DNA from 2 places in the Stenotrophomonas sp. YJH_SMC_79 genome. Region 1 is predicted to be linked to the other one. Evidence: riboswitches for the same ligand, from Rfam matches in the RefSeq annotation. Region 1 holds a riboswitch; the other holds the start of a gene.
What was found. Region 1 has a riboswitch for cobalamin ahead of btuB (TonB-dependent vitamin B12 receptor). Riboswitches for the same ligand answer to the same signal wherever they lie in the genome.
Positions count from the first base shown of each region.

Region 1 (8,958 bases):
CTGAAGTTCCAGTCCACCGGTGGTGAGCCGCAGCTGCTGGGTGACGCGGTAGCGGCCTATCTGGAAGCGGGCAGCTACGAGCACCACCTGCATCGCATGCGTCGCCTGTATCGCGAACAGGTCGGACGGCTGCGCCAGCTTGTGGCCGAGCATTTCCCGGCGGGCACCCGCGCCACTGAACCGCAGGGCGGCTTCCTGCTGTGGCTGGAACTGCCGGGCATCGATACGCGCGAACTGTTTGAGCGTGCGCTGCAGGAGGACATCGTGTTCATGCCCGGCCAGGTGTATTCACGTGGCGCGCGGTATCGCCATTGCCTGCGGCTGTCGTGCTGCCAGACGCTGGATGCGCGCTTCATTGGGGCGGTGGAGCGGCTGGGCGCGATCGCGCGGGAGCTGGCGTCTGCAGCACGGTAGTGCCGGCCGCTGGCCGGCAACATCGGGATCACCGGATCGAAGCAGTTGCCGGCCAGCGCCCGGCACTACCCTCAGCCATCGCCAAGGTGCACTGCGAGCTGTGCACCGCCCGCACCCGGCAGATGTGGCAGCCGGCCCCAGCACGGCATCGGCAGGCGCTGCTGCAGCGTGGCGAAGTTCTCGTCCTGGCGCTGCATGGCCGGGTCGATGTGGTTGCCGATCCAGCCCAGGCACTCCACGCCACTGGCCTGCAGCGACTGCGCGGTCAGCCGCGCATGGTTGACGCAGCCCAGCCGCATGCCCACCACCAGCAGCACCGGCAACCGCAGTGCGCGCACCAGGTCGAGCTGGTCCAGCGTGGCCGAGACCGGCGCCAGCCAACCACCGACGCCCTCCACTACCACGATGTCGGCCTGCGCGCGCAGGCGTTCGAACGCGGCCACGATCGGCGCCAGCTCCACCTGCACGCCGTCCTCGGCAGCGGCCAGCTCCGGTGCCAGCGGCTGCCGCAGCGCATACGGATTCAGATCGGCGTAGTCCGGCACCGGCCAGCTGGCTGCCTGCAGCGCCAGCGCGTCCTCGTTGCGCAGGCCCTGTCCCAGATCCTCGCTGCCGCTGGCCACCGGCTTCATGCCAACCGCGCGCAGGCCACGCCGGCGCAGCGCATGCAGCAGCGCGGTGCTTGCCGCGGTCTTGCCGATCTCGGTATCGGTGCCGGTAACGAAGAGGGCTGGCGGCAGCGGGGTGGGCAACGGCATCAAGGGCTCCAGCAGGGCAACAGTGCGTGCATTATCACCGGCCCGGCGCGCTTGCTAGACTGCTGGCATGTTCGCCAATGCCTCGCTCACCGGCAGCAAGCCGGAACAATACGCCCAGCTGCTGGAACAGGCCCGTGGCCTGGTCTACGGCGAGTCCGACCGCATCGCCAACGCGGCCAACCTCTCTGCGCTGGTCTACCATGCCCTGCCCGACCTGAACTGGGTGGGCTTCTATCTGTACGACGGCAAGGAACTGGTGGTCGGCCCGTTCCAGGGCCTGCCGGCCTGCGTGCGCATCCCGCTGGACAAGGGCGTGTGCGGAGCCGCCGCCAGCCAGCGCGTGACCCAGCGCGTGGAGGACGTCGACGCCTTCCCCGGCCATATCGCCTGCGATTCGGCCTCGCGCTCGGAACTGGTGGTGCCGCTGCTGCGCGGCGATGAACTGATCGGCGTGTTCGATATCGACAGCCCGAAGGTCGGCCGCTTCGACGCAGAAGATCAGGCCGGCCTGGAAGCCATCGCCCGCGTGTTCGTCGAGGCGTTGGGATGAGCACGCCGAAGCTGCGCAACATCGGCCCGAAAAGTGCGGCGTGGCTGCGCCAGGTCGGCCTGCGCAGCCGCGACGACCTGGTCGCGATCGGAGCCGTCGGCGCCTTCGTCAAGGTCAAGCGCGCCGGCTTCAAGCCCAGCCTGAACCTGCTGTACTCGCTGGAAGGCGCGTTGCTGGACTGCCATTGGCAGGAGCTGAGCGAGCCACAGCGTGAAGCACTGGTGCAGGATTACGAAGCGCGCATCGCTGCGCATCCGCTGAAGGCAGCCGGCCCGGCCTCGGGCCCGGTGCATGAGCAGCGCTTCGATGCCGACGATGACGCTGAGGACAGCGTGACCGAGGACGCGGACGAGGATTGACTGCACCGGTAGTGCCGGCCGCTGGCCGGCAACTGCATGGTCTTTTCATCGGTCCTGAAGCTGCCGGCCAGCGGCCGGCACTACCGCTGTGATGCGGGATCGGTAGCGCCGGGCCATGCCCGGCGAGTGCGATCAAGGCTGCTGCAGCTCCAGCAGCTCACCCACCAGCCCGACCTCGCCACGCTCCAGCCACACCCGCAGGCGGGTGCCGTGGTCGATACGCAGGGCCCAGCACAGCGACATCGGCAGGCCGCAGACCTGCGACAGCACCATGCGCAACGGGCCACCGTGGCTGACCACCAGCGTCGGCACCGGGTCATCGTCATCCAGCAGGCGATCCAGCGCGCGCGCGATGCGCCGCTCGAAATGCCCCCAGCTCTCGCCGTTCGGCGGTGGGAACGCATGCGGATCGGCGTGGAAGGCGGCCAGCGCATCTTCCGGCAGGTCGAACAGCGATTGCCCGTCCCAGTCGCCAAAATCCAGCTCTTCCCATTCCTCGTCCGCTTCGACGTCCAGCCCGCGCGGGGTGGCCAGCGCCATGGCCGTATGCAGCGAACGCAGCCGCGGCGAACTGACCACCCGCTCCCAGCGCTGCCCGGCATAGGCCTCGACCAGCTCCTTCGGCAGGCCGGCCAGCTGCGGTGGGTCGCTGCGGCCATCGAGGTATTCATCACGGCCGTTGCCGGCATGGCGGACCAGGTCGAGGATCATGCGCGCGTCCCGGACGGGCAACGCAGGTACAGCGGAAAACGGGCGGACATCGGCAACGGCACCACGGGATCGAGCAACCATTCTAAAGGCACAGCAAAGGCAGTCGTGCAGGCGCGACGCAACGGCACTGCCTGCGATGCCGTAGACTGCGCGCACTTCCAGGTGACCTGCGGCCCCGGCCGGCAGGTTGAAACGGGAAGCCGGTGACGCGTGATTCCACGCCAGGCCGGCGCTGCCCCCGCAACGGTAAGCACGTCAGTTCCAGGCAACAACGCCACTGTGCCACAGGCATGGGAAGGCGCCTGGACGGTGGCCTCGCGCCACCCGGCGGCGAGCCCGGAGACCGGCCCGGAAGCCTCAGGTCGCGATGCGGTGGGCATGGCGCTGGATGACCGTGGCGCGCGCTGCGGCGTCGGCGCGTGCCTGCCTTCGCGGCTCCTCCCCTTCGCCACGCGGGCGTGCGTGGCACCTGGAGTCCCCCCATGAAGCTGCAGTCCCGAATGCTGTCCCTGGCCGTGCTGGCCGCCCTGCCCGCGCTGGCCCAGGCCAGCGAGGCCACCACCGCGCTCGACCAGATCCTGGTCACCGCCACCCGCACCCCGATCGCCCTGCAGGACAGCATCGCGCCGGCACAGGTGATCGACCGCGCGCAGATCGAATCCAGCCAGGCCACTTCGCTGCAGGAACTGCTGCGTGGCCGCGCCGGTATCAACCTGACCAACTCCGGCGGCCTCGGCAAGCAGAGCTCGCTGTTCCTGCGCGGTACCAATTCCGGCCACACCGTGGTGCTGGTGGATGGCGTGCGCATCAACAGCGCCGACCTCGGCCTGGCCATGTACCAGGACCTGCCGCTGGCGCAGATCGAACGCGTCGAAATCGTTCGCGGCCCGCAGTCGAGCCTGTACGGTGCCGACGCCATCGGTGGCGTGATCCAGATCTTCACCCGTCGCAACCAGGGCGATTTCGCCCCGCACTTCCAGCTCGGCGGCGGCAGCAACGGGCTGCGCGAAGCCAGCGGCGGCATTGGTGGTGGCAGCGAACGCGGCTGGTTCGGTGCCGACATCGCCTACCAGCATTCCGATGGCATCGATGCCTGCCGCGGCTCGGCCACGCTGTTCACCGGCTGTTTCGCCGACGAGCCCGATCGCGACGGCTACCGCAACCTGTCCAAGAGTCTGCGCGGTGGCTACAGCTTCAACGACCAGTGGAACGTGGAAGGCAGCGCATTGCGCGCCGACGGCAAGAACCACTACGACGGCTACTACAACTATTCGGAAACCCGCCAGCAGGTGCTGGCCGGCAAGGTGCGCTACACCCCGTCCGAGCGCTTGGCATTCACCGCCAACGTCGGCCGCAGTGACAACGAGTCGGACAACTTCGGCGACTTCGGTGCACGTGGCAGCGCACAGACCCATCGCGACAGCGCCTCGCTGCAGGGCGATTTCGGCGTGGCGGAGGGCCAGCTGCTGAGCGCAGGCGTGGACTGGAGCAAAGACAACCTGGATGGCAGCAGCGCGGGTTACCTCGTCGACAGTCGCCGCAACACCGGCGTGTTCGTGCAGTACCAGGGCCGCTTCGGACGCCACCAGCTGCAGGCCAGCGCACGCAACGACGACAACCAGCAGTTCGGCAACCACGCTACCGGCAGCGTTGGCTGGGCCGTGGAACTGGGCCACGGCCTGCGCGTCAACGCCAGCTATGGCACGGCGTTCAAGGCACCGACCTTCAGCGATCTGTACGACCCGTGGAGCGGCGTGCCTACGTTGAACCCGGAGAAATCCAAGAGTGCCAACCTGGGCGTTTCGCAGCAGGGCCAGGGCTGGCACTGGGGTCTGGATGTGTATGAAACCCGCATCGATGATCTGATCACCTACGATGCGGCGACCTTCAAGATGCAGCAGGTGGAGAAGTCCCGCATCCGCGGTGCCGAACTGACCGGCGGCGTGCTGCTGGCCGGCTTCGACATCAACGCACAGCTCAGCTACACCGACCCGCGCAACCGCACCGGCGGCAGCACCCAGTTCGACAACTGGCTGCCACGCCGCGCGCAGCAGACCGCGCGCCTGGACATCGACCGTCGCTTCGGCAACTTCCGCGCCGGCCTGACCGTACAGGGTGCCGGCAAGCGCTACGACGATGCCGCCAACATGGTGAAGGTGGGAGGTTACGGCACGCTGGATCTGCGCGCCGAGTACGCGCTGACGCCGTCGTGGTCGCTGCTGGCACGTGCCGCCAATGTGTTCGACCGCAGGTATGAGACCGTGGCGTGGTTCAACCAGCCCGGCCGTGAGTACCAGTTGAGCGTGCGTTACCAGCCGAAATGAAGGAGCGCGCCGGGCATCGCCCGGCGCCAGGCAGAGCATGCGTTGCCAGACGAAATGACCGCGATGGTCATGGTGGTGCCGGCCGCTGGCCGGCAACATCGTGATCTTCGGCAACGCATTCCAGGTTGCCGGCCAGCGGCCGGCACTACCCCTTGCATCGACCCGGGGTCATCCGTTGCAGCAGTCCTGCAACCCCGGCAGTTCACGCAGGTCGTCGATCACCGCCACCGCATGCGCGGTGGCCAGGTCCAGGCCGCGCGGATAGCCGTAGCGCACCAGTGCGATCGGCATGCCGGCATCTTCGGCGGCGCGGTAGTCGGTCAACGAATCACCCACCATCAGGCAGGACTCCACCGGCAGCCCGAAGTGCGCGGCGATGTACCGCAATGGCTCACCGCTGGGCTTGCGCTGCGGCAGCGAATCTCCCCCCAGTACCAGCGCGAATACATCACCGATACCCAGGTGCTGCAGCAGCGGCGGCACCAGTGCTTCAGGCTTGTTGGTGCAGATCGCCAGTGGCACGTTGCGCGCACGCAGTTGCGCCAGCGCTTCGCCCACGCCATCGAACAGCCGCGGGCTGCGCAGCAGGCACTCACGGTAGTGCACCATGAACACCGGCATCACCTCGGCCAAGTCCACCTCGCGGCCGGCGGCCTGCACCGCCTGTTCGACCAGACGGCCCACACCGTCACCGATCCAGCCCAGCACGGTGGCTTCCGGCACACGCGCCACGCCGATGTCCTCCAGCGTGCGGTTCAGCGCTTCGGCAATATCGGCAGCGCTGTCGACCAGCGTGCCATCGAGGTCGAACACGACCAGCGGATACGGATACGACAAGGGACGGCACCTGCATGACGTGGGGCCGTCCATTGTACGCCGCTGTTTTTTGCGCCGATCCGCCTCAGCCGATCCGGCGCGCGCGGGTAGCCAGGAAGGTGGGCAGGTAACGGTCGATCAGGAAACGCGGCTGCGGCTGCCAGTCTTCCATGAAGCGATCGATGATGAAGCCGGCATCGAGCTGGCCACCGATCAGTTCGGTCAGGCTGTGGCCGAAGGTCAGTGCGTCGCCCCGTGCCAGTTTCGCCTCGCGCTCGGCCGGTGGCAGGTCTTCCAGATCCGAATAGGGAATGGCGTACTGCGGCCGGATCAGGCCCTGTGCATCCAGCTGCGGATCGCGCGCACCGACGAACAGCACCGGGTTGTAGAAGCTGGCCATCAGCATGCCATCGCGCGCCAGCACGCGGCGGCATTCGGTCCACACCGGCCGGACGTCGGGCACGTACAGGTTGGAGATCGGGTGGAACACCACATCGAAGCTGTCGTTGGCGAAGGCGTGCAGATCGCGCATGTCGCCCTGCACCGTGCGCAGTTGCAGGCCATCACGCGCCGCCACCTGACGATCCTGCTCGAGCTGGCCATCGGACAGATCGAACACGGTCACCTCCGCCCCGGCCGCCGCCAGCACCGGGGCCTGCTGGCCACCGCCCGAGGCCAGGCAGAGGATGCGGCGGCCGCGCACATCACCCAGCCAGTCCAGCGGCAGCGCGCGCGGGGTCAGGTGCACCTGCCAGCGGCCATCGCGCGCGGCGGCAATCGTTGAGCTTTCCACCGGGCGCGACCATTCGCGCACTTCGCTGGCCTGGCGGTCCCAGGCAGCACGGTTGTGGTCGATCAAGGCCTGTCCATGGTTCATGTGTTCTCCTTGCCCGGTGGGCGCCAATCCAGATCCTGGAAGGCCGGGCTGGCGAAACACTCGCCCAGGAAATCCAGGAATCGCCGCATGATAGCGGGCTGCTGGCGCCGTGATGCGTACACGGCATGAATGCCGAGTTCGTCCAGACTGAATTCGGGCAGCAGTTCGATCAGCTCGCCACTGCGCAGCAGCGGCGCCACCTGGTAGGTCGGCAGCATGGCGATGCCGGCGCCGGCACGCACCGCTTCCAGCAACAGCGAGGCTTCGTTGGCGCTGATGTTGCCGCCCACCGCCACCGACAGTGAACGGCCACCGCGGTGCAGCTGCCACAAGCTCTTGCCCACGTAGTGATGGGTCAGGCAGTTGTGCGCGGCCAGGTGTTCCGGTGCGGTAGGCGTACCGCGTGCCTGCAGGTAGGACGGCGTCGCGCATAACACCGAGCGGCAGGTGGCCAACCGTCGTGCAATCAGGCTGGGATCGATCTGGCGGGCGATGCGCACCGCAAGGTCCACGCGCTCCTCCACCAGGTTCACGGTGCGGTCGACCAGCAGCAGTTCGATGCGCGCCGCCGGGTGGCGTGCGACGAAAGCGGCCACCGCCCGCGCCAGGTGGCTCTGCCCGAACGACACGCTGGCGGTCACCCGCAACGTGCCGTGCGGTTCGGGATCGTCGCTGGCCAGCTCACCGTGCAGTTCCTCGCCGATGGCCAGCATCTGCCGGAAGCGCACCAGCGCCGCCTCGCCGGGGCCGGTCAGGCTGACCCGGCGCGTGGTCCGGTGCAGCAGGCGCGCGCCCAGCCAACCCTCGACCTCGGCCAGGTAGCGGGTGACCATCGCCCGTGACATGTCCAGCACCTCGGCGGCGGCGGTGAGGCTGCCGCGCTCGGCAACCTCGACGAACACGGTCATGGCGGTCAATCGGTCCATATGCTCGATCCATGCAACAAACAAGCGCGTTATACGCTGTTTTTCGAGCGACTGCAGCGGCCTAGAGTGGCCCCATTCCCACCCCATACCACCCCACGGAGTCCTGCCATGAAGATCGCCCTCGTTGGTTCCACCGGCAACATCGGCCGCCAGATCGCCCGCCACGCGCTGGCCAACGGCCACGAACTCACCGTCATCGTGCGCAGCGCGCAGGATCTTCCGGCCGAACTGGCCGGTGCCCATCCGGTGATCGCCTCGCTGGATGACCAGGATGCCCTGGTCGCCGCCATCGCCGGCCACGACGTGCTGGCCAGCGCCTATGGCCCGCGTCCGGGCGATGACATCGGCCGCGTCGGCGAAGTGGCCGCGCAGCTGGCCGTCGCCGCGCGCAAGGCCGGTGTACCGCGCCTGGTGGTGGTCGGTGGCGCCGGCAGCCTGGAAGTCGCGCCGGGCGTGCAGCTGGTCGATACCCCCAACTTCCCGGAGGCCTACAAGCCGTACGCGCTGGCCCATCGTGAAGCCTTCAATCGCCTGCAGGCGGTGGACGACCTGGACTGGACCTTCTTCTCGCCGGCCGCCGAAATCGGCCCGGGCGAAGAGCGCGGCCAGTACCGCGTGCAGCCCAAGGCCTTCCTCGCTGATGCCAGCGGCCACAGCCGCATCAGCTACGCCGACTACGGCGCCGCGTTCGTCGCCGAGCTGGAAGCGCAGCAGTACCCGAAGCAGATCATCACGGCCGCGTACTGATCATGGCGTCCGCCGGGCATGGCCCGGCGCTACCCAGCTGTAGAGCCGAAGGCAACGGCAGGAGCCGTTGCCAACGTCGCTTGCGACGGCCCGCAGCGGGCCGGGCAAGGACGCCCGGCATAGTCCGCGCTCCGCTCCCCATCCGACACGAGGAATTCCCAATGCGCACCGCTACCCTGCTGCTTCCCCTCGCGCTGGCCGCCGCCTTCGCCAGTGCTCCGCTGATGGCCGCTTCGGCCACGCCGGCGCCGGCCACGGCGACCAGATCCCAGCTGCACCTGCAGACCTTCCATCCGGGCCCGCAGGCGATGTTCTCGGTGTCTTCGGTGCTGATCGAAGGCCGCCATGACGCGATCCTGGTCGATGCGCAGTTCGGCGCCAGCGACGCGCGCAAGCTGGTCGAGCTGATCCGTGCCAGCGGCAAGCAGCTGACCACGATCTACATCAGCCACGGTGATCCAGACTATTACTTCGGC
Region 1 covers NZ_JCAFRK010000006.1:221,493-230,450, forward strand. Annotated here, with positions in the region: gene AC5P57_RS20410 (aminotransferase-like domain-containing protein) at 1-414, shown strand, start outside; gene bioD (dethiobiotin synthase) at 486-1,172, opposite strand; gene AC5P57_RS20420 (GAF domain-containing protein) at 1,240-1,722, shown strand; gene AC5P57_RS20425 (TfoX/Sxy family protein) at 1,719-2,081, shown strand; gene AC5P57_RS20430 (histidine phosphatase family protein) at 2,214-2,792, opposite strand; cobalamin riboswitch at 2,936-3,158, shown strand; gene btuB (TonB-dependent vitamin B12 receptor) at 3,275-5,116, shown strand; gene gph (phosphoglycolate phosphatase) at 5,285-5,953, opposite strand; gene AC5P57_RS20445 (class I SAM-dependent methyltransferase) at 6,018-6,809, opposite strand; gene AC5P57_RS20450 (LysR family transcriptional regulator) at 6,806-7,735, opposite strand; gene AC5P57_RS20455 (NAD(P)-dependent oxidoreductase) at 7,844-8,482, shown strand; gene AC5P57_RS20460 (MBL fold metallo-hydrolase) at 8,644-8,958, shown strand, end outside.

Region 2 (8,958 bases), on a different contig from region 1:
TGCGGCGCTCGTGCAGCCAGCCGGCCAGGCCGGTGGCCGGGCGCTCGCCATCGGGGCCGTGGTTCTCGCGGAAGGCGCTGTACGAATCCACCTGTTGGCGCGTGCCCTTGCGCAGGATCAGGTCGGCCACGGTCCAGTCCACGCCCGGGTGCAGCGCGGCGCCATCGCTGCCCTGCACGCAATGGTCGGGCCACAGCGTCTGCGGCTGCGCGTGCAGGAGGATGGTCTCGAACGGACGCTTGCCGGGGTGCTGGCTGGCGAAGGAGGCGTGGCCGGCCGGGTGCCAGTCCTGGGTGGCCACCACCGTGCGGTAGCGGCGCTGTGCCAGCAGTCCGGCAATCGGTGCCACCAGCGCATCGCCCTGGTCGCAGGCCAGCGCGCCACCGGGCATGAAGTCCGGCTGCAGGTCGATCACCAGCAGGGCGACATCGGCGGGCAGGGCGGTCATGGCAGATCCACTACATCACAAGGGGGCGACCAGCGTGGCCGCCCCGGCGGCGCAGGTCAATCGCCCTGCGGCGTCTCAGCGTCCTGCCCGTAGTACAGCAGGCCGATCCTGATCCGCTCCCGGCCGTTCTCGCGGCGATGGCGGTTGGCATCGCGCAGCGAGTACACGCAGCCGCAGTATTCCTGCTGGTAGAACTGCTCGCGCTTGCTGATCTCGATCATGCGGCTGGCACCGCCACCCTTGCGCCAGTTGTAGTCCCAGTACTGCAGGCCTTCATAGCGCGATGCGGCGCGGATGCCGCAGTCGTTGATCTGCGTCATGTTCTTCCAGCGCGAGATGCCCAGCGACGAGCTGATGGTGTCGTAGCCGTGTTCATGCGCGTACAGCGCGGTGCGCTCGAAACGCATGTCGAAGCACATCGTGCAGCGGATACCGCGCTCGGGCTCGTTCTCCATGCCACGCGCACGGCTGAACCAGTTGTCGGTGTCGTAGTCGCAATCGATGAAGGGAATGCCGTGCTGCTCGGCGAAGCGGATGTTCTCCTGCTTGCGCAGCTCGTACTCCTTCACCGGGTGGATGTTGGGGTTGTAGAAGAAGATCGCGTAGTCGATCCCGGAGGCGGTGATCGCCTCCATCACTTCGCCCGAACAGGGCGCGCAGCACGAATGCAGCAGCAGGCGCTTGCCGTCGGCGGGCAGGGTCAGGGTGGGGCGTTGGAGATCGGTCATCGTCAGGTACCGCATGGACCGCCGGCAGCGACGGTGGCCCATGCATCAGCGCGTGGGTGGAACAGGGCGGGCCGGATACCGTGAAAAGGACGCGCGCGGCCGCGCTGCCTGCACGCGCAGGACAACGGCGGCCCCGGCACCCTCCCCGCGGAGAGTCCAGGTCGAATCAGGGGACGGTCGTGTCCCCCGGCCGTGGCCGGTATTCGGGCTGATGGACACGGGCCGCAGCCCACCTACTACCTGCCGCTTCCCAGGCATGTGCCCAGTGCTGTTGGCAGGATTCGTTTCCATTCACCGCTGCGGGGCAGCTCCGGAATGGGCGCGCGAGGCGCCTTCACCGGATTCCCGTTTAAATCCATCCCGTTATCGAAACGTCGGGAAGGATACCTTCGGCGTGTGCACGGTGAACCCGTTGGCGGCGATGGTCAAGGTCCGCAGGGTGCAACCGTGCGGGCCCGTGGCGCATCCATGCTGCAGGACCGCTTGGAACCCTGCCCATGGACAGTCTTGCCGCAACGCACCCACACGCCCGCACCGGGCATCCAACTGCCCCGACCCGTGCCAGGCGGCGCTGCCTGCCCGTATGGGCGATGGGGCTGCTCTGCCTTTCCGGATGGGCCCATGCACTGCCTTCACCTGGCCCGGCATGTGCATTGGCCACTGCGCCCGGTGAAACCGTCATCGATGTTCCGTTCGAGGTTGTCGATGGGCGCATCTACCTGCAGGTGCAGGTCAATGACGCAGGTACGTTCCGCTTCGCCGTCGATACCGGTGCGAGTGGTGTGGCACGTGCCGATACCCGCCTGGTGCGCGCGCTGAATCTGCCAATGGGGGGCACCGCCTCTCATTCCGATGGCGTGCGCACCGCCGATGCCGCTACGGTCCGCTTCGATGCGCTCGCCCTTGGTGGCGTGCGCCGCCAGGACGTGGTGGCGATCACCCGCGACTACAACGCCCGACAGTCCGAGGCCGCCGCCTTCGATGGGATCCTGGCGCGCGATTTCTTCGACGATGGCCTGCTGCTGCTCGACTTCCCACGCAAGCGGCTGCGCTTTCGCCGCGACCATCGATTGCTGCCGGGGCAGCCGGGCACGCTGGCTTACACGCGGGCCTTCCGCATTCCGGTGCAGATCGGCACGGTTACGACCGAAGCACAGTTGGATACCGGCGCAAACGTGGCGCTGGTGCTGCCTGCTGCACTCCATGAGCGTGCAGCCAGCGGCACGGTTGTCGCGGGCGAACCACTGGCCCTCAGCCACGGCCGGATCCAGAGCGGCCGGGCACGGCTGGACGTGCCGCTGGTGGTCGGTGGCCTGACGCTTCGCAATCTCGACGTGCGCGTCTCTGATCACTACCCGGAGGCGGTGATCGGCGCGCACGCACTGCAGGACGCGGTGGTGCTGATCGATGCGGGCAGCAAGCGCGTGGCGCTCTGTCCGCAGCAGCGTTGATTGCCGGCCGGGCCTGAGCGGTGGATCCACGCCGTGCGTGGATGCCTCGGTTTCATGCTGCCGCCATGTACCGCTGGAGGCGGCCAGTGGCGCTTCCGTGGGCGGGTTCTCAGGCGGTGAGAAGGCTTCGCGTCATACTGCATCCGTAGCGTCGGATGGCATCTCGGGCACAGTCAGCGGGGGCAGGATAGTGGCGGACAAGTACTGCGATCTGGTCATGAAAGGCGGCATCACCAGCGGCATCGTGTACCCCAATGCGGTACTGGCGCTGGCCCGCGAGTATCGCTTCAAGAGCATCGGCGGCACCTCGGCCGGCGCCATCGCCGCGGCGGTGGCGGCTGCGGCGGCCTGCGGTGATCGCCGCCAGCAGGCCGGTGAGCACCTGCCCGGCGACGCGGGCTATGGCGGCTTGTCGGCGGTGTCGACGCAGCTGTCGCGGCGCGGTTTCATCTACAGCCTGTTCCAGCCGGCGCGCGGTGCGCGTGCGGCGTATCGGCTGCTGGTGGTGCTGACCGGCAATGCCAGCCTGCCGCATAAGCTGCTGTGCCTGGCCATCGCGGTGTTCGAGATCGCGCCGCTTGAGGTGCTGGTGTCGCTGGCGTTGCTGCTGGGCCTGGGCTGGTGGGGCGGCGGCTGGAGCGGCGTGGCCGCCACGTTGCTGCCGTCGCTGCTGTGCGCCTACGGTGCGGGCGTTGCCGGTGCCGCGCTGCGGGTCGCGCGGGTGGCACGGCGCAACCTGCTGGGCCTGTGCAGCGGTCTCGGCCGCGATGCGCGCAAGCCGGCATTGACCGAGTGGTTGCACACGTGCCTGCAGCAATTGTCCGGCAAGCCGCTGGATGCCCCGCTGACCTTCGCGGACCTGCACGACGCACCGCGCTATGCCGGCGAACCGGACAGCCCGCATGCGATCAGCCTGCAGATGATCACCACCTGCGTGTCGCACAACGAGCCGCGCACGCTGCCGCTGGGTGGCGCGCAGTTCTGGTTCCTGCGCGAGGAGTTCGAGCAGCTGTTCCCGGCCAGCGTGGTGCAGTGGCTGGTGACGCAGGCCGGACCGCCGCTGGACGTGGAGGGACGACAGTACTACCACCTGCCGCCGGGCCCGCAGCTGCCGGTGCTGGTGGCCACGCGCATGAGCCTGAGCTTCCCGCTGCTGATCAGCGCCGTGCCGCTGCACGAACCTTCGCGCCGCGAGCGTCGCTGCGAGCCGACTGCGCCGGCGGCCGACCCCGAGCACAACGTGGCCGACAGCATGGAAGGGCTGACCAGCGCCGGGCAGGCCTGCGGCCCGGTGATCACCGCCTTCCGCATCTGCTGGTTCTCCGATGGCGGCATCAGCAGCAACTTCCCGATCCACCTCTTCGACGCGGCCCTGCCGCGTTGGCCGACCTTTGCCATCAACCTGGTCTACCCGCAGCACGCCGACGACGTGAGTCATGGCAGCAGCGGCCGCCAGGCGCTGGAACATGCGGTGTTCCTGCCGACCGAGAACCGGCATGGCTGGCAGCGCACCTACCAGTCGATCGCCACGCCGCTGGCCGCTGCCGAACTGGGTCGTTTCCTGTTCGCGGTGGTGGCGACCATGCAGAACTGGCGCGATCTGCTGCAGGCGCGCGCACCGGGTTACCGCGACCGCATCGTGCATGTCAGCCTGCAGGGCGACGAAGGTGGCATGAACCTGGACATGCCGCAGGAGGTGCTGACCCGCATCGCCGACAAGGGCAGCCTGGCCGGTGCGCGCTTCTGCTCGTTCTCGTTCGAGAACCACTACTGGATCCGCTGGCGCAACCTGGCCTCGGCCTACCAGCGCTACACGCTGGAGGTAGCGCGCACCGATGACCCGGCGCAGCAGGTGCTGGCCTACCGCGCGGCGTACTCGATGGTTGCCCGCGGTGAACCGACCCCGCCGTCGTACAAGCTGGGCTCGGAAGACAAGCGGCTGGCCTCGCAGCAGCTGTGGGGGGTGATGGTCGAGCAGGGTCGCACCTGGGAGGACCTGGGCCCGGACCTCACTGACGGCGCACCGCGTCCGCTGCCGCAGATGAAGGTGACGCCGATCTACTGAGCCGGTCCTCGGTAGATCCACGCCATGCGTGGATGCATCCCGAATCGGGGTCAGATCCGTTCTCCTACGGAAAACGGATCTGACCCCTGCGTTGCCTCATCGCCACGGCTCCACCACCGCATCGCCCTGCAACGGCGCATACAACGGCAACGCCAGCTCCTGCTTCACCCAGCCCGGATTGAGCGCGCGCAGGCCGGCGAGGTATTCCCGGGCCAGCGCGGTATCACCCTGCCGCATGGCCAGGCGCGCAGCACGCGCCCAGGTGCGGTCCCAGCCGTGGGCCAGTGACAACGACGTTGCCAGCGCCGCGCGCGCACCCGCCACATCACCTGTCTGCCAACGTTCCTCCGCGCGGATGATCGCCTCGTTGGACAGACGCATGTCGTACAGCTCGCGCAGCCTCGCCACCGCATGTGGGTCGGCGTCCACGCGCAGGTCGGTGTCCTGCCAGTCGCCCCCGGGCGTACGCACCAGCAGCGCCGCCGACCACTGTCCGCTGCGTTGACCACCCGCTGCCTGACCCGCTTCCAGCGCCGCCAACAAGCGCGCGGCCAGCGGCCCACGTGAGGTGGCGAAGACGCGTTGCATCGTGGCCAGCACCTCCGGCCCGGCCAGCCCATTGCCCTGCACGCTCAGCATCCCCTCACCCTGCGCACCTGCCCAATCCGCTTGTTGCGCGGTAGCGCCGGTGTACTGCGCATTGCCGCCGCGTGCGCTGACCAGTCCGACCTGTCGTTCGGCAAGCGTGGTGCCATCGAAGTTGCCGTCTTCATCCAGCAGCTGCTTCAGCACCTGCGCAGGCGTGCGTCCTTTGGCCAGCAGCTCAAGGCCTTTGGAGCCATAGGTCGGGTTGGTCTCGAACTGGCTGGCGACCGCGTCCACCTTCGCCTGTGCCCACGGCACCCCCACGCCCCCGACTGCCAGATTGTGCGTAGCCACCGCCACCCCGCAGTCGCCGGCCTCATTGCAGGCCGCAATCGAAAAGGTCGCCCACGCCGGCGCGGCGGTGGCAGCAAGCAGCAGGGCCAGGCAAGAGCGCAGCAAGGACATGGGGTGTCTCCAGGGCGGGCATTGCAATGGGATGCAGCCTACGCACGAAAGGTTTAGTAGATCCACGCCATGCGTGGATGGAACCCCATCGGAATCGAATATTTCGAACATTCATCGAAGAGCATCCACGCATGGCGTGGATCTACCGTGTCGACCAAGGTCGACACCCACCAAGAGCAGCGTGCCGACCAACGGTCAGCACCCACCAACAGCAGCGGGAAACTGTCGAAGGCGGGGTGGGTCCGGTTGCGGGGGTGTCCGCGGCATGGATGCCGCGGCCAAGCCCCCAAGGACGGGTTTACGGCGTCCCCCGCAACCGGATCCACCCCGCCATCCCACGGAAAGCCCGCTGTTGCTTTTGCTGTTGCCTTGGATTGAAGCAGGTGCAGGGCGCAGCCCTGCCGAACCAACCCTATCGCCCCGGCAACTGCGCGAACGCGCGCTGCATGCAGTCCTCGCGCGGGCACACCCGGCAACCTGGCCCGATCGACACCGAATTGCCCGGGCTCTGCACGTCCAACCCCAGTGAATACACCAGCCGTTCGGCATGCTGCAGATCGCAGCCCAGCGCCACGGCGAAGGTCTTGCGCGGCTGCCCATGTCCGACCGGCCCGCTGCTGACCTGCCGCGCCAGCCAGAAATGGCGTCGCCCGTCGGGCATGCGCGCGGTCTGGGTCAGGATGCGGCCGGGCTGGTTGAACGCCTCGTAGACGATCCACAGCGGGCACGAACCACCCACCTGCGAGAAATGGAAATCGGTGGCCGAATGACGCTTTGACACATTGCCGGCGCGGTCCACGCGGATGAAGAAGAACGGCAGCCCGGGCGCGCTGCGCCGTGCCAGCGTGCTCAGCCGATGGCAGACCGCTTCGAAGCCCACACCGAACTGATGCGCCAGCAGTTCGATGTCGTAGCTGCTGGCTTCGGCCGCCCGCAGGAAGCGCATGTACGGCATCACCAACGCACCGGCGAAGTAATTCGACAAGCCAATCCGCGCCTGCGCGATGCGTGCCTCATCGGTGAAGCCGGCGCGTGCCACCACCGCATCGATCTGCGGCAGGTAGCCGTGCAGGGCCAGCTCGGCCGCCATCTGGAACGCCTGCTGGCCCGGCTCCAGGTAGTCCGGCAGCCACAACCGGCGCGTGCCGGCGTCGTACTGGCGCTTTTCGCGCCCGGCCTGCAGCGCGGCCACTTCCACCAGCACGCCATGGCGGTCGGCCAGCAGCTGGCGCAACCGGGGTGCCACATGCCCGGGCGACAACCCCCACTCGGCGAACAGGCGCTCGGCCAGTTCGTCCAGCTCGGGGATGTGGTTGTGCATGCGGTTGAAGAACTCGCGCACCTGGTCACCGGCAGGCAGAGTGCTGCCGGCACCCGGCTCGCCCAGCTGGAATTCCAGGGCGGCGGCATGTTCGCGCAGGGCCAGGTGGCGGCGGTGCAGGTCCAGCAGGGCGCGGCTGACCTGCGGCAGGTTGCCGGCCAGGGCGCGCAGCTCGGTGGCGCTCACCTCGGCCAGGCCCAGGTCGCGGAGGGTCTCGCCCAGTGCCTCCTGCAGCGCGGCGGGCTCATCTTCGTCGAACAGTGAGGAAACATCGCCCAATACCTCACCCAGCTTTTTCTGCACCGCCGGCGTCAGCGGGCGCTTGTTGCGCTCGATCTGGTTCAGGTAGCTGGCCGACAGCCCCAGCGCCCGTGCCAGGTCGGCCTGGCTGTAGCCGCGCTGCTCGCGCAGGCGCAGCAGGCGGAGGCCAAGTTGCCGCTGGGTGGCTGAATAATTCACAGAATTAACATGAATCGTCTGGCGTGTTGGCCAGATTAAGCGGATTCAGCCCGGAAATCGAGGTGGGTGCTGTGAATAATGCCAAGCATCTTTCGAGCCCGTGGGATTGTCGTCATGACTGTTGCAGCGCCCCGTATCCGCATGCTGATCGATGGCCAGTTCATCGAATCGGCCACCTCCCACTGGCAGGACGTGATCAATCCGGCCACCCAGGACGTGCTGGCCAAGGTGCCGTTCGCCACCACCGGCGAAGTGGACGCCGCCGTCGCCGCCGCCAAGGAAGCTTTCAAGACCTGGCGCAAGACCCCGATCGGCACCCGCGCGCGCATCTTCCTGAAGTACCAGCAGCTGATCCGCGAGAACATGAGCGAGCTGGCCCATATCCTTACCGCCGAACAGGGCAAGACCCTGCCGGATGCCGAAGGCGATGTGTTCCGCGGCCTGGAAGTGGTCGAGCACGCTGCCGCCATCGGCAACCTGCAGCTGGGCGAGCTGGCCAACAACGTGGCCAATGGCGTGGATACCTACACGATCATGCAGCCGCTGGGCGTGTGCGCCGGCATCACCCCGTTCAACTTCCCGGCGATGATCCCGCTGTGGATGTTCCCGATGGCCATTGCCACCGGCAACACCTTCATCCTCAAGCCGTCCGAGCAGGACCCGATGGTGACCATGCGCCTGGTCGAACTGGCGCTGGAAGCCGGCATTCCGAAGGGCGTGCTGAACGTCGTCCATGGTGGCGAGGAAGTGGTCAACGCGATCTGCGACCACCCGGACATCAAGGCTGTGTCGTTCGTCGGTTCCACCCGCGTCGGCACCCACGTCTACAACCGTGCCTCGCTGGCCGGCAAGCGCGTGCAGTGCATGATGGGCGCCAAGAACCACGCCGTGGTGCTGCCGGACGCCAACAAGGAACAGACCCTCAACGCGATGGTCGGCGCCGCCTTCGGTGCGGCGGGCCAGCGCTGCATGGCCGCCTCCACGCTGGTGCTGGTCGGTGAAGCGCGCGGCTGGGTGCAGGACCTGGTGGCCAAGGCCCAGACCCTGAAGGTCAGCGCCGGCACCGTGTCCGGCACCGACGTCGGCCCGGTCATTTCCTGCAGCGCGCGCGAGCGCGTGGAAGGCCTGATCGCCTCGGGCGTGGAGCAGGGCGCCAAGCTGGTGCTGGACGGCCGCAAGCCGCAGGTCGATGGCTTTGAGAAGGGCAACTTCGTTGGCCCGACCATCTTTGCCGGTGTCACCACCGACATGCGCATCTACCAGGAAGAAATCTTCGGGCCGGTGCTGGTCATCCTCGAAGCGGAAACGCTGGAAGAGGCCATTGCGATGGTCAACAGCAACCCGAACGGCAACGGCACCGCACTGTTCACCCAGTCCGGCGCTGCCGCGCGCAAGTTCCAGGAAGACATCGACGTCGGCCAGGTCGGCATCAACGT
Region 2 covers NZ_JCAFRK010000005.1:125,163-134,120, reverse strand. Annotated here, with positions in the region: gene pncA (bifunctional nicotinamidase/pyrazinamidase) at 1-448, opposite strand, end outside; gene AC5P57_RS18200 (epoxyqueuosine reductase QueH) at 505-1,191, opposite strand; cobalamin riboswitch at 1,354-1,568, opposite strand; gene AC5P57_RS18195 (aspartyl protease family protein) at 1,830-2,627, shown strand; gene AC5P57_RS18190 (RpoH suppressor) at 2,845-4,692, shown strand; gene AC5P57_RS18185 (DUF1028 domain-containing protein) at 4,789-5,742, opposite strand; gene AC5P57_RS18180 (helix-turn-helix domain-containing protein) at 6,155-7,522, opposite strand; gene AC5P57_RS18175 (CoA-acylating methylmalonate-semialdehyde dehydrogenase) at 7,637-8,958, shown strand, end outside.
Region 2: it holds a riboswitch for cobalamin, as region 1 does, so the genes downstream of both, AC5P57_RS18200 (epoxyqueuosine reductase QueH) here and btuB (TonB-dependent vitamin B12 receptor) in region 1, are expected to answer to the same signal.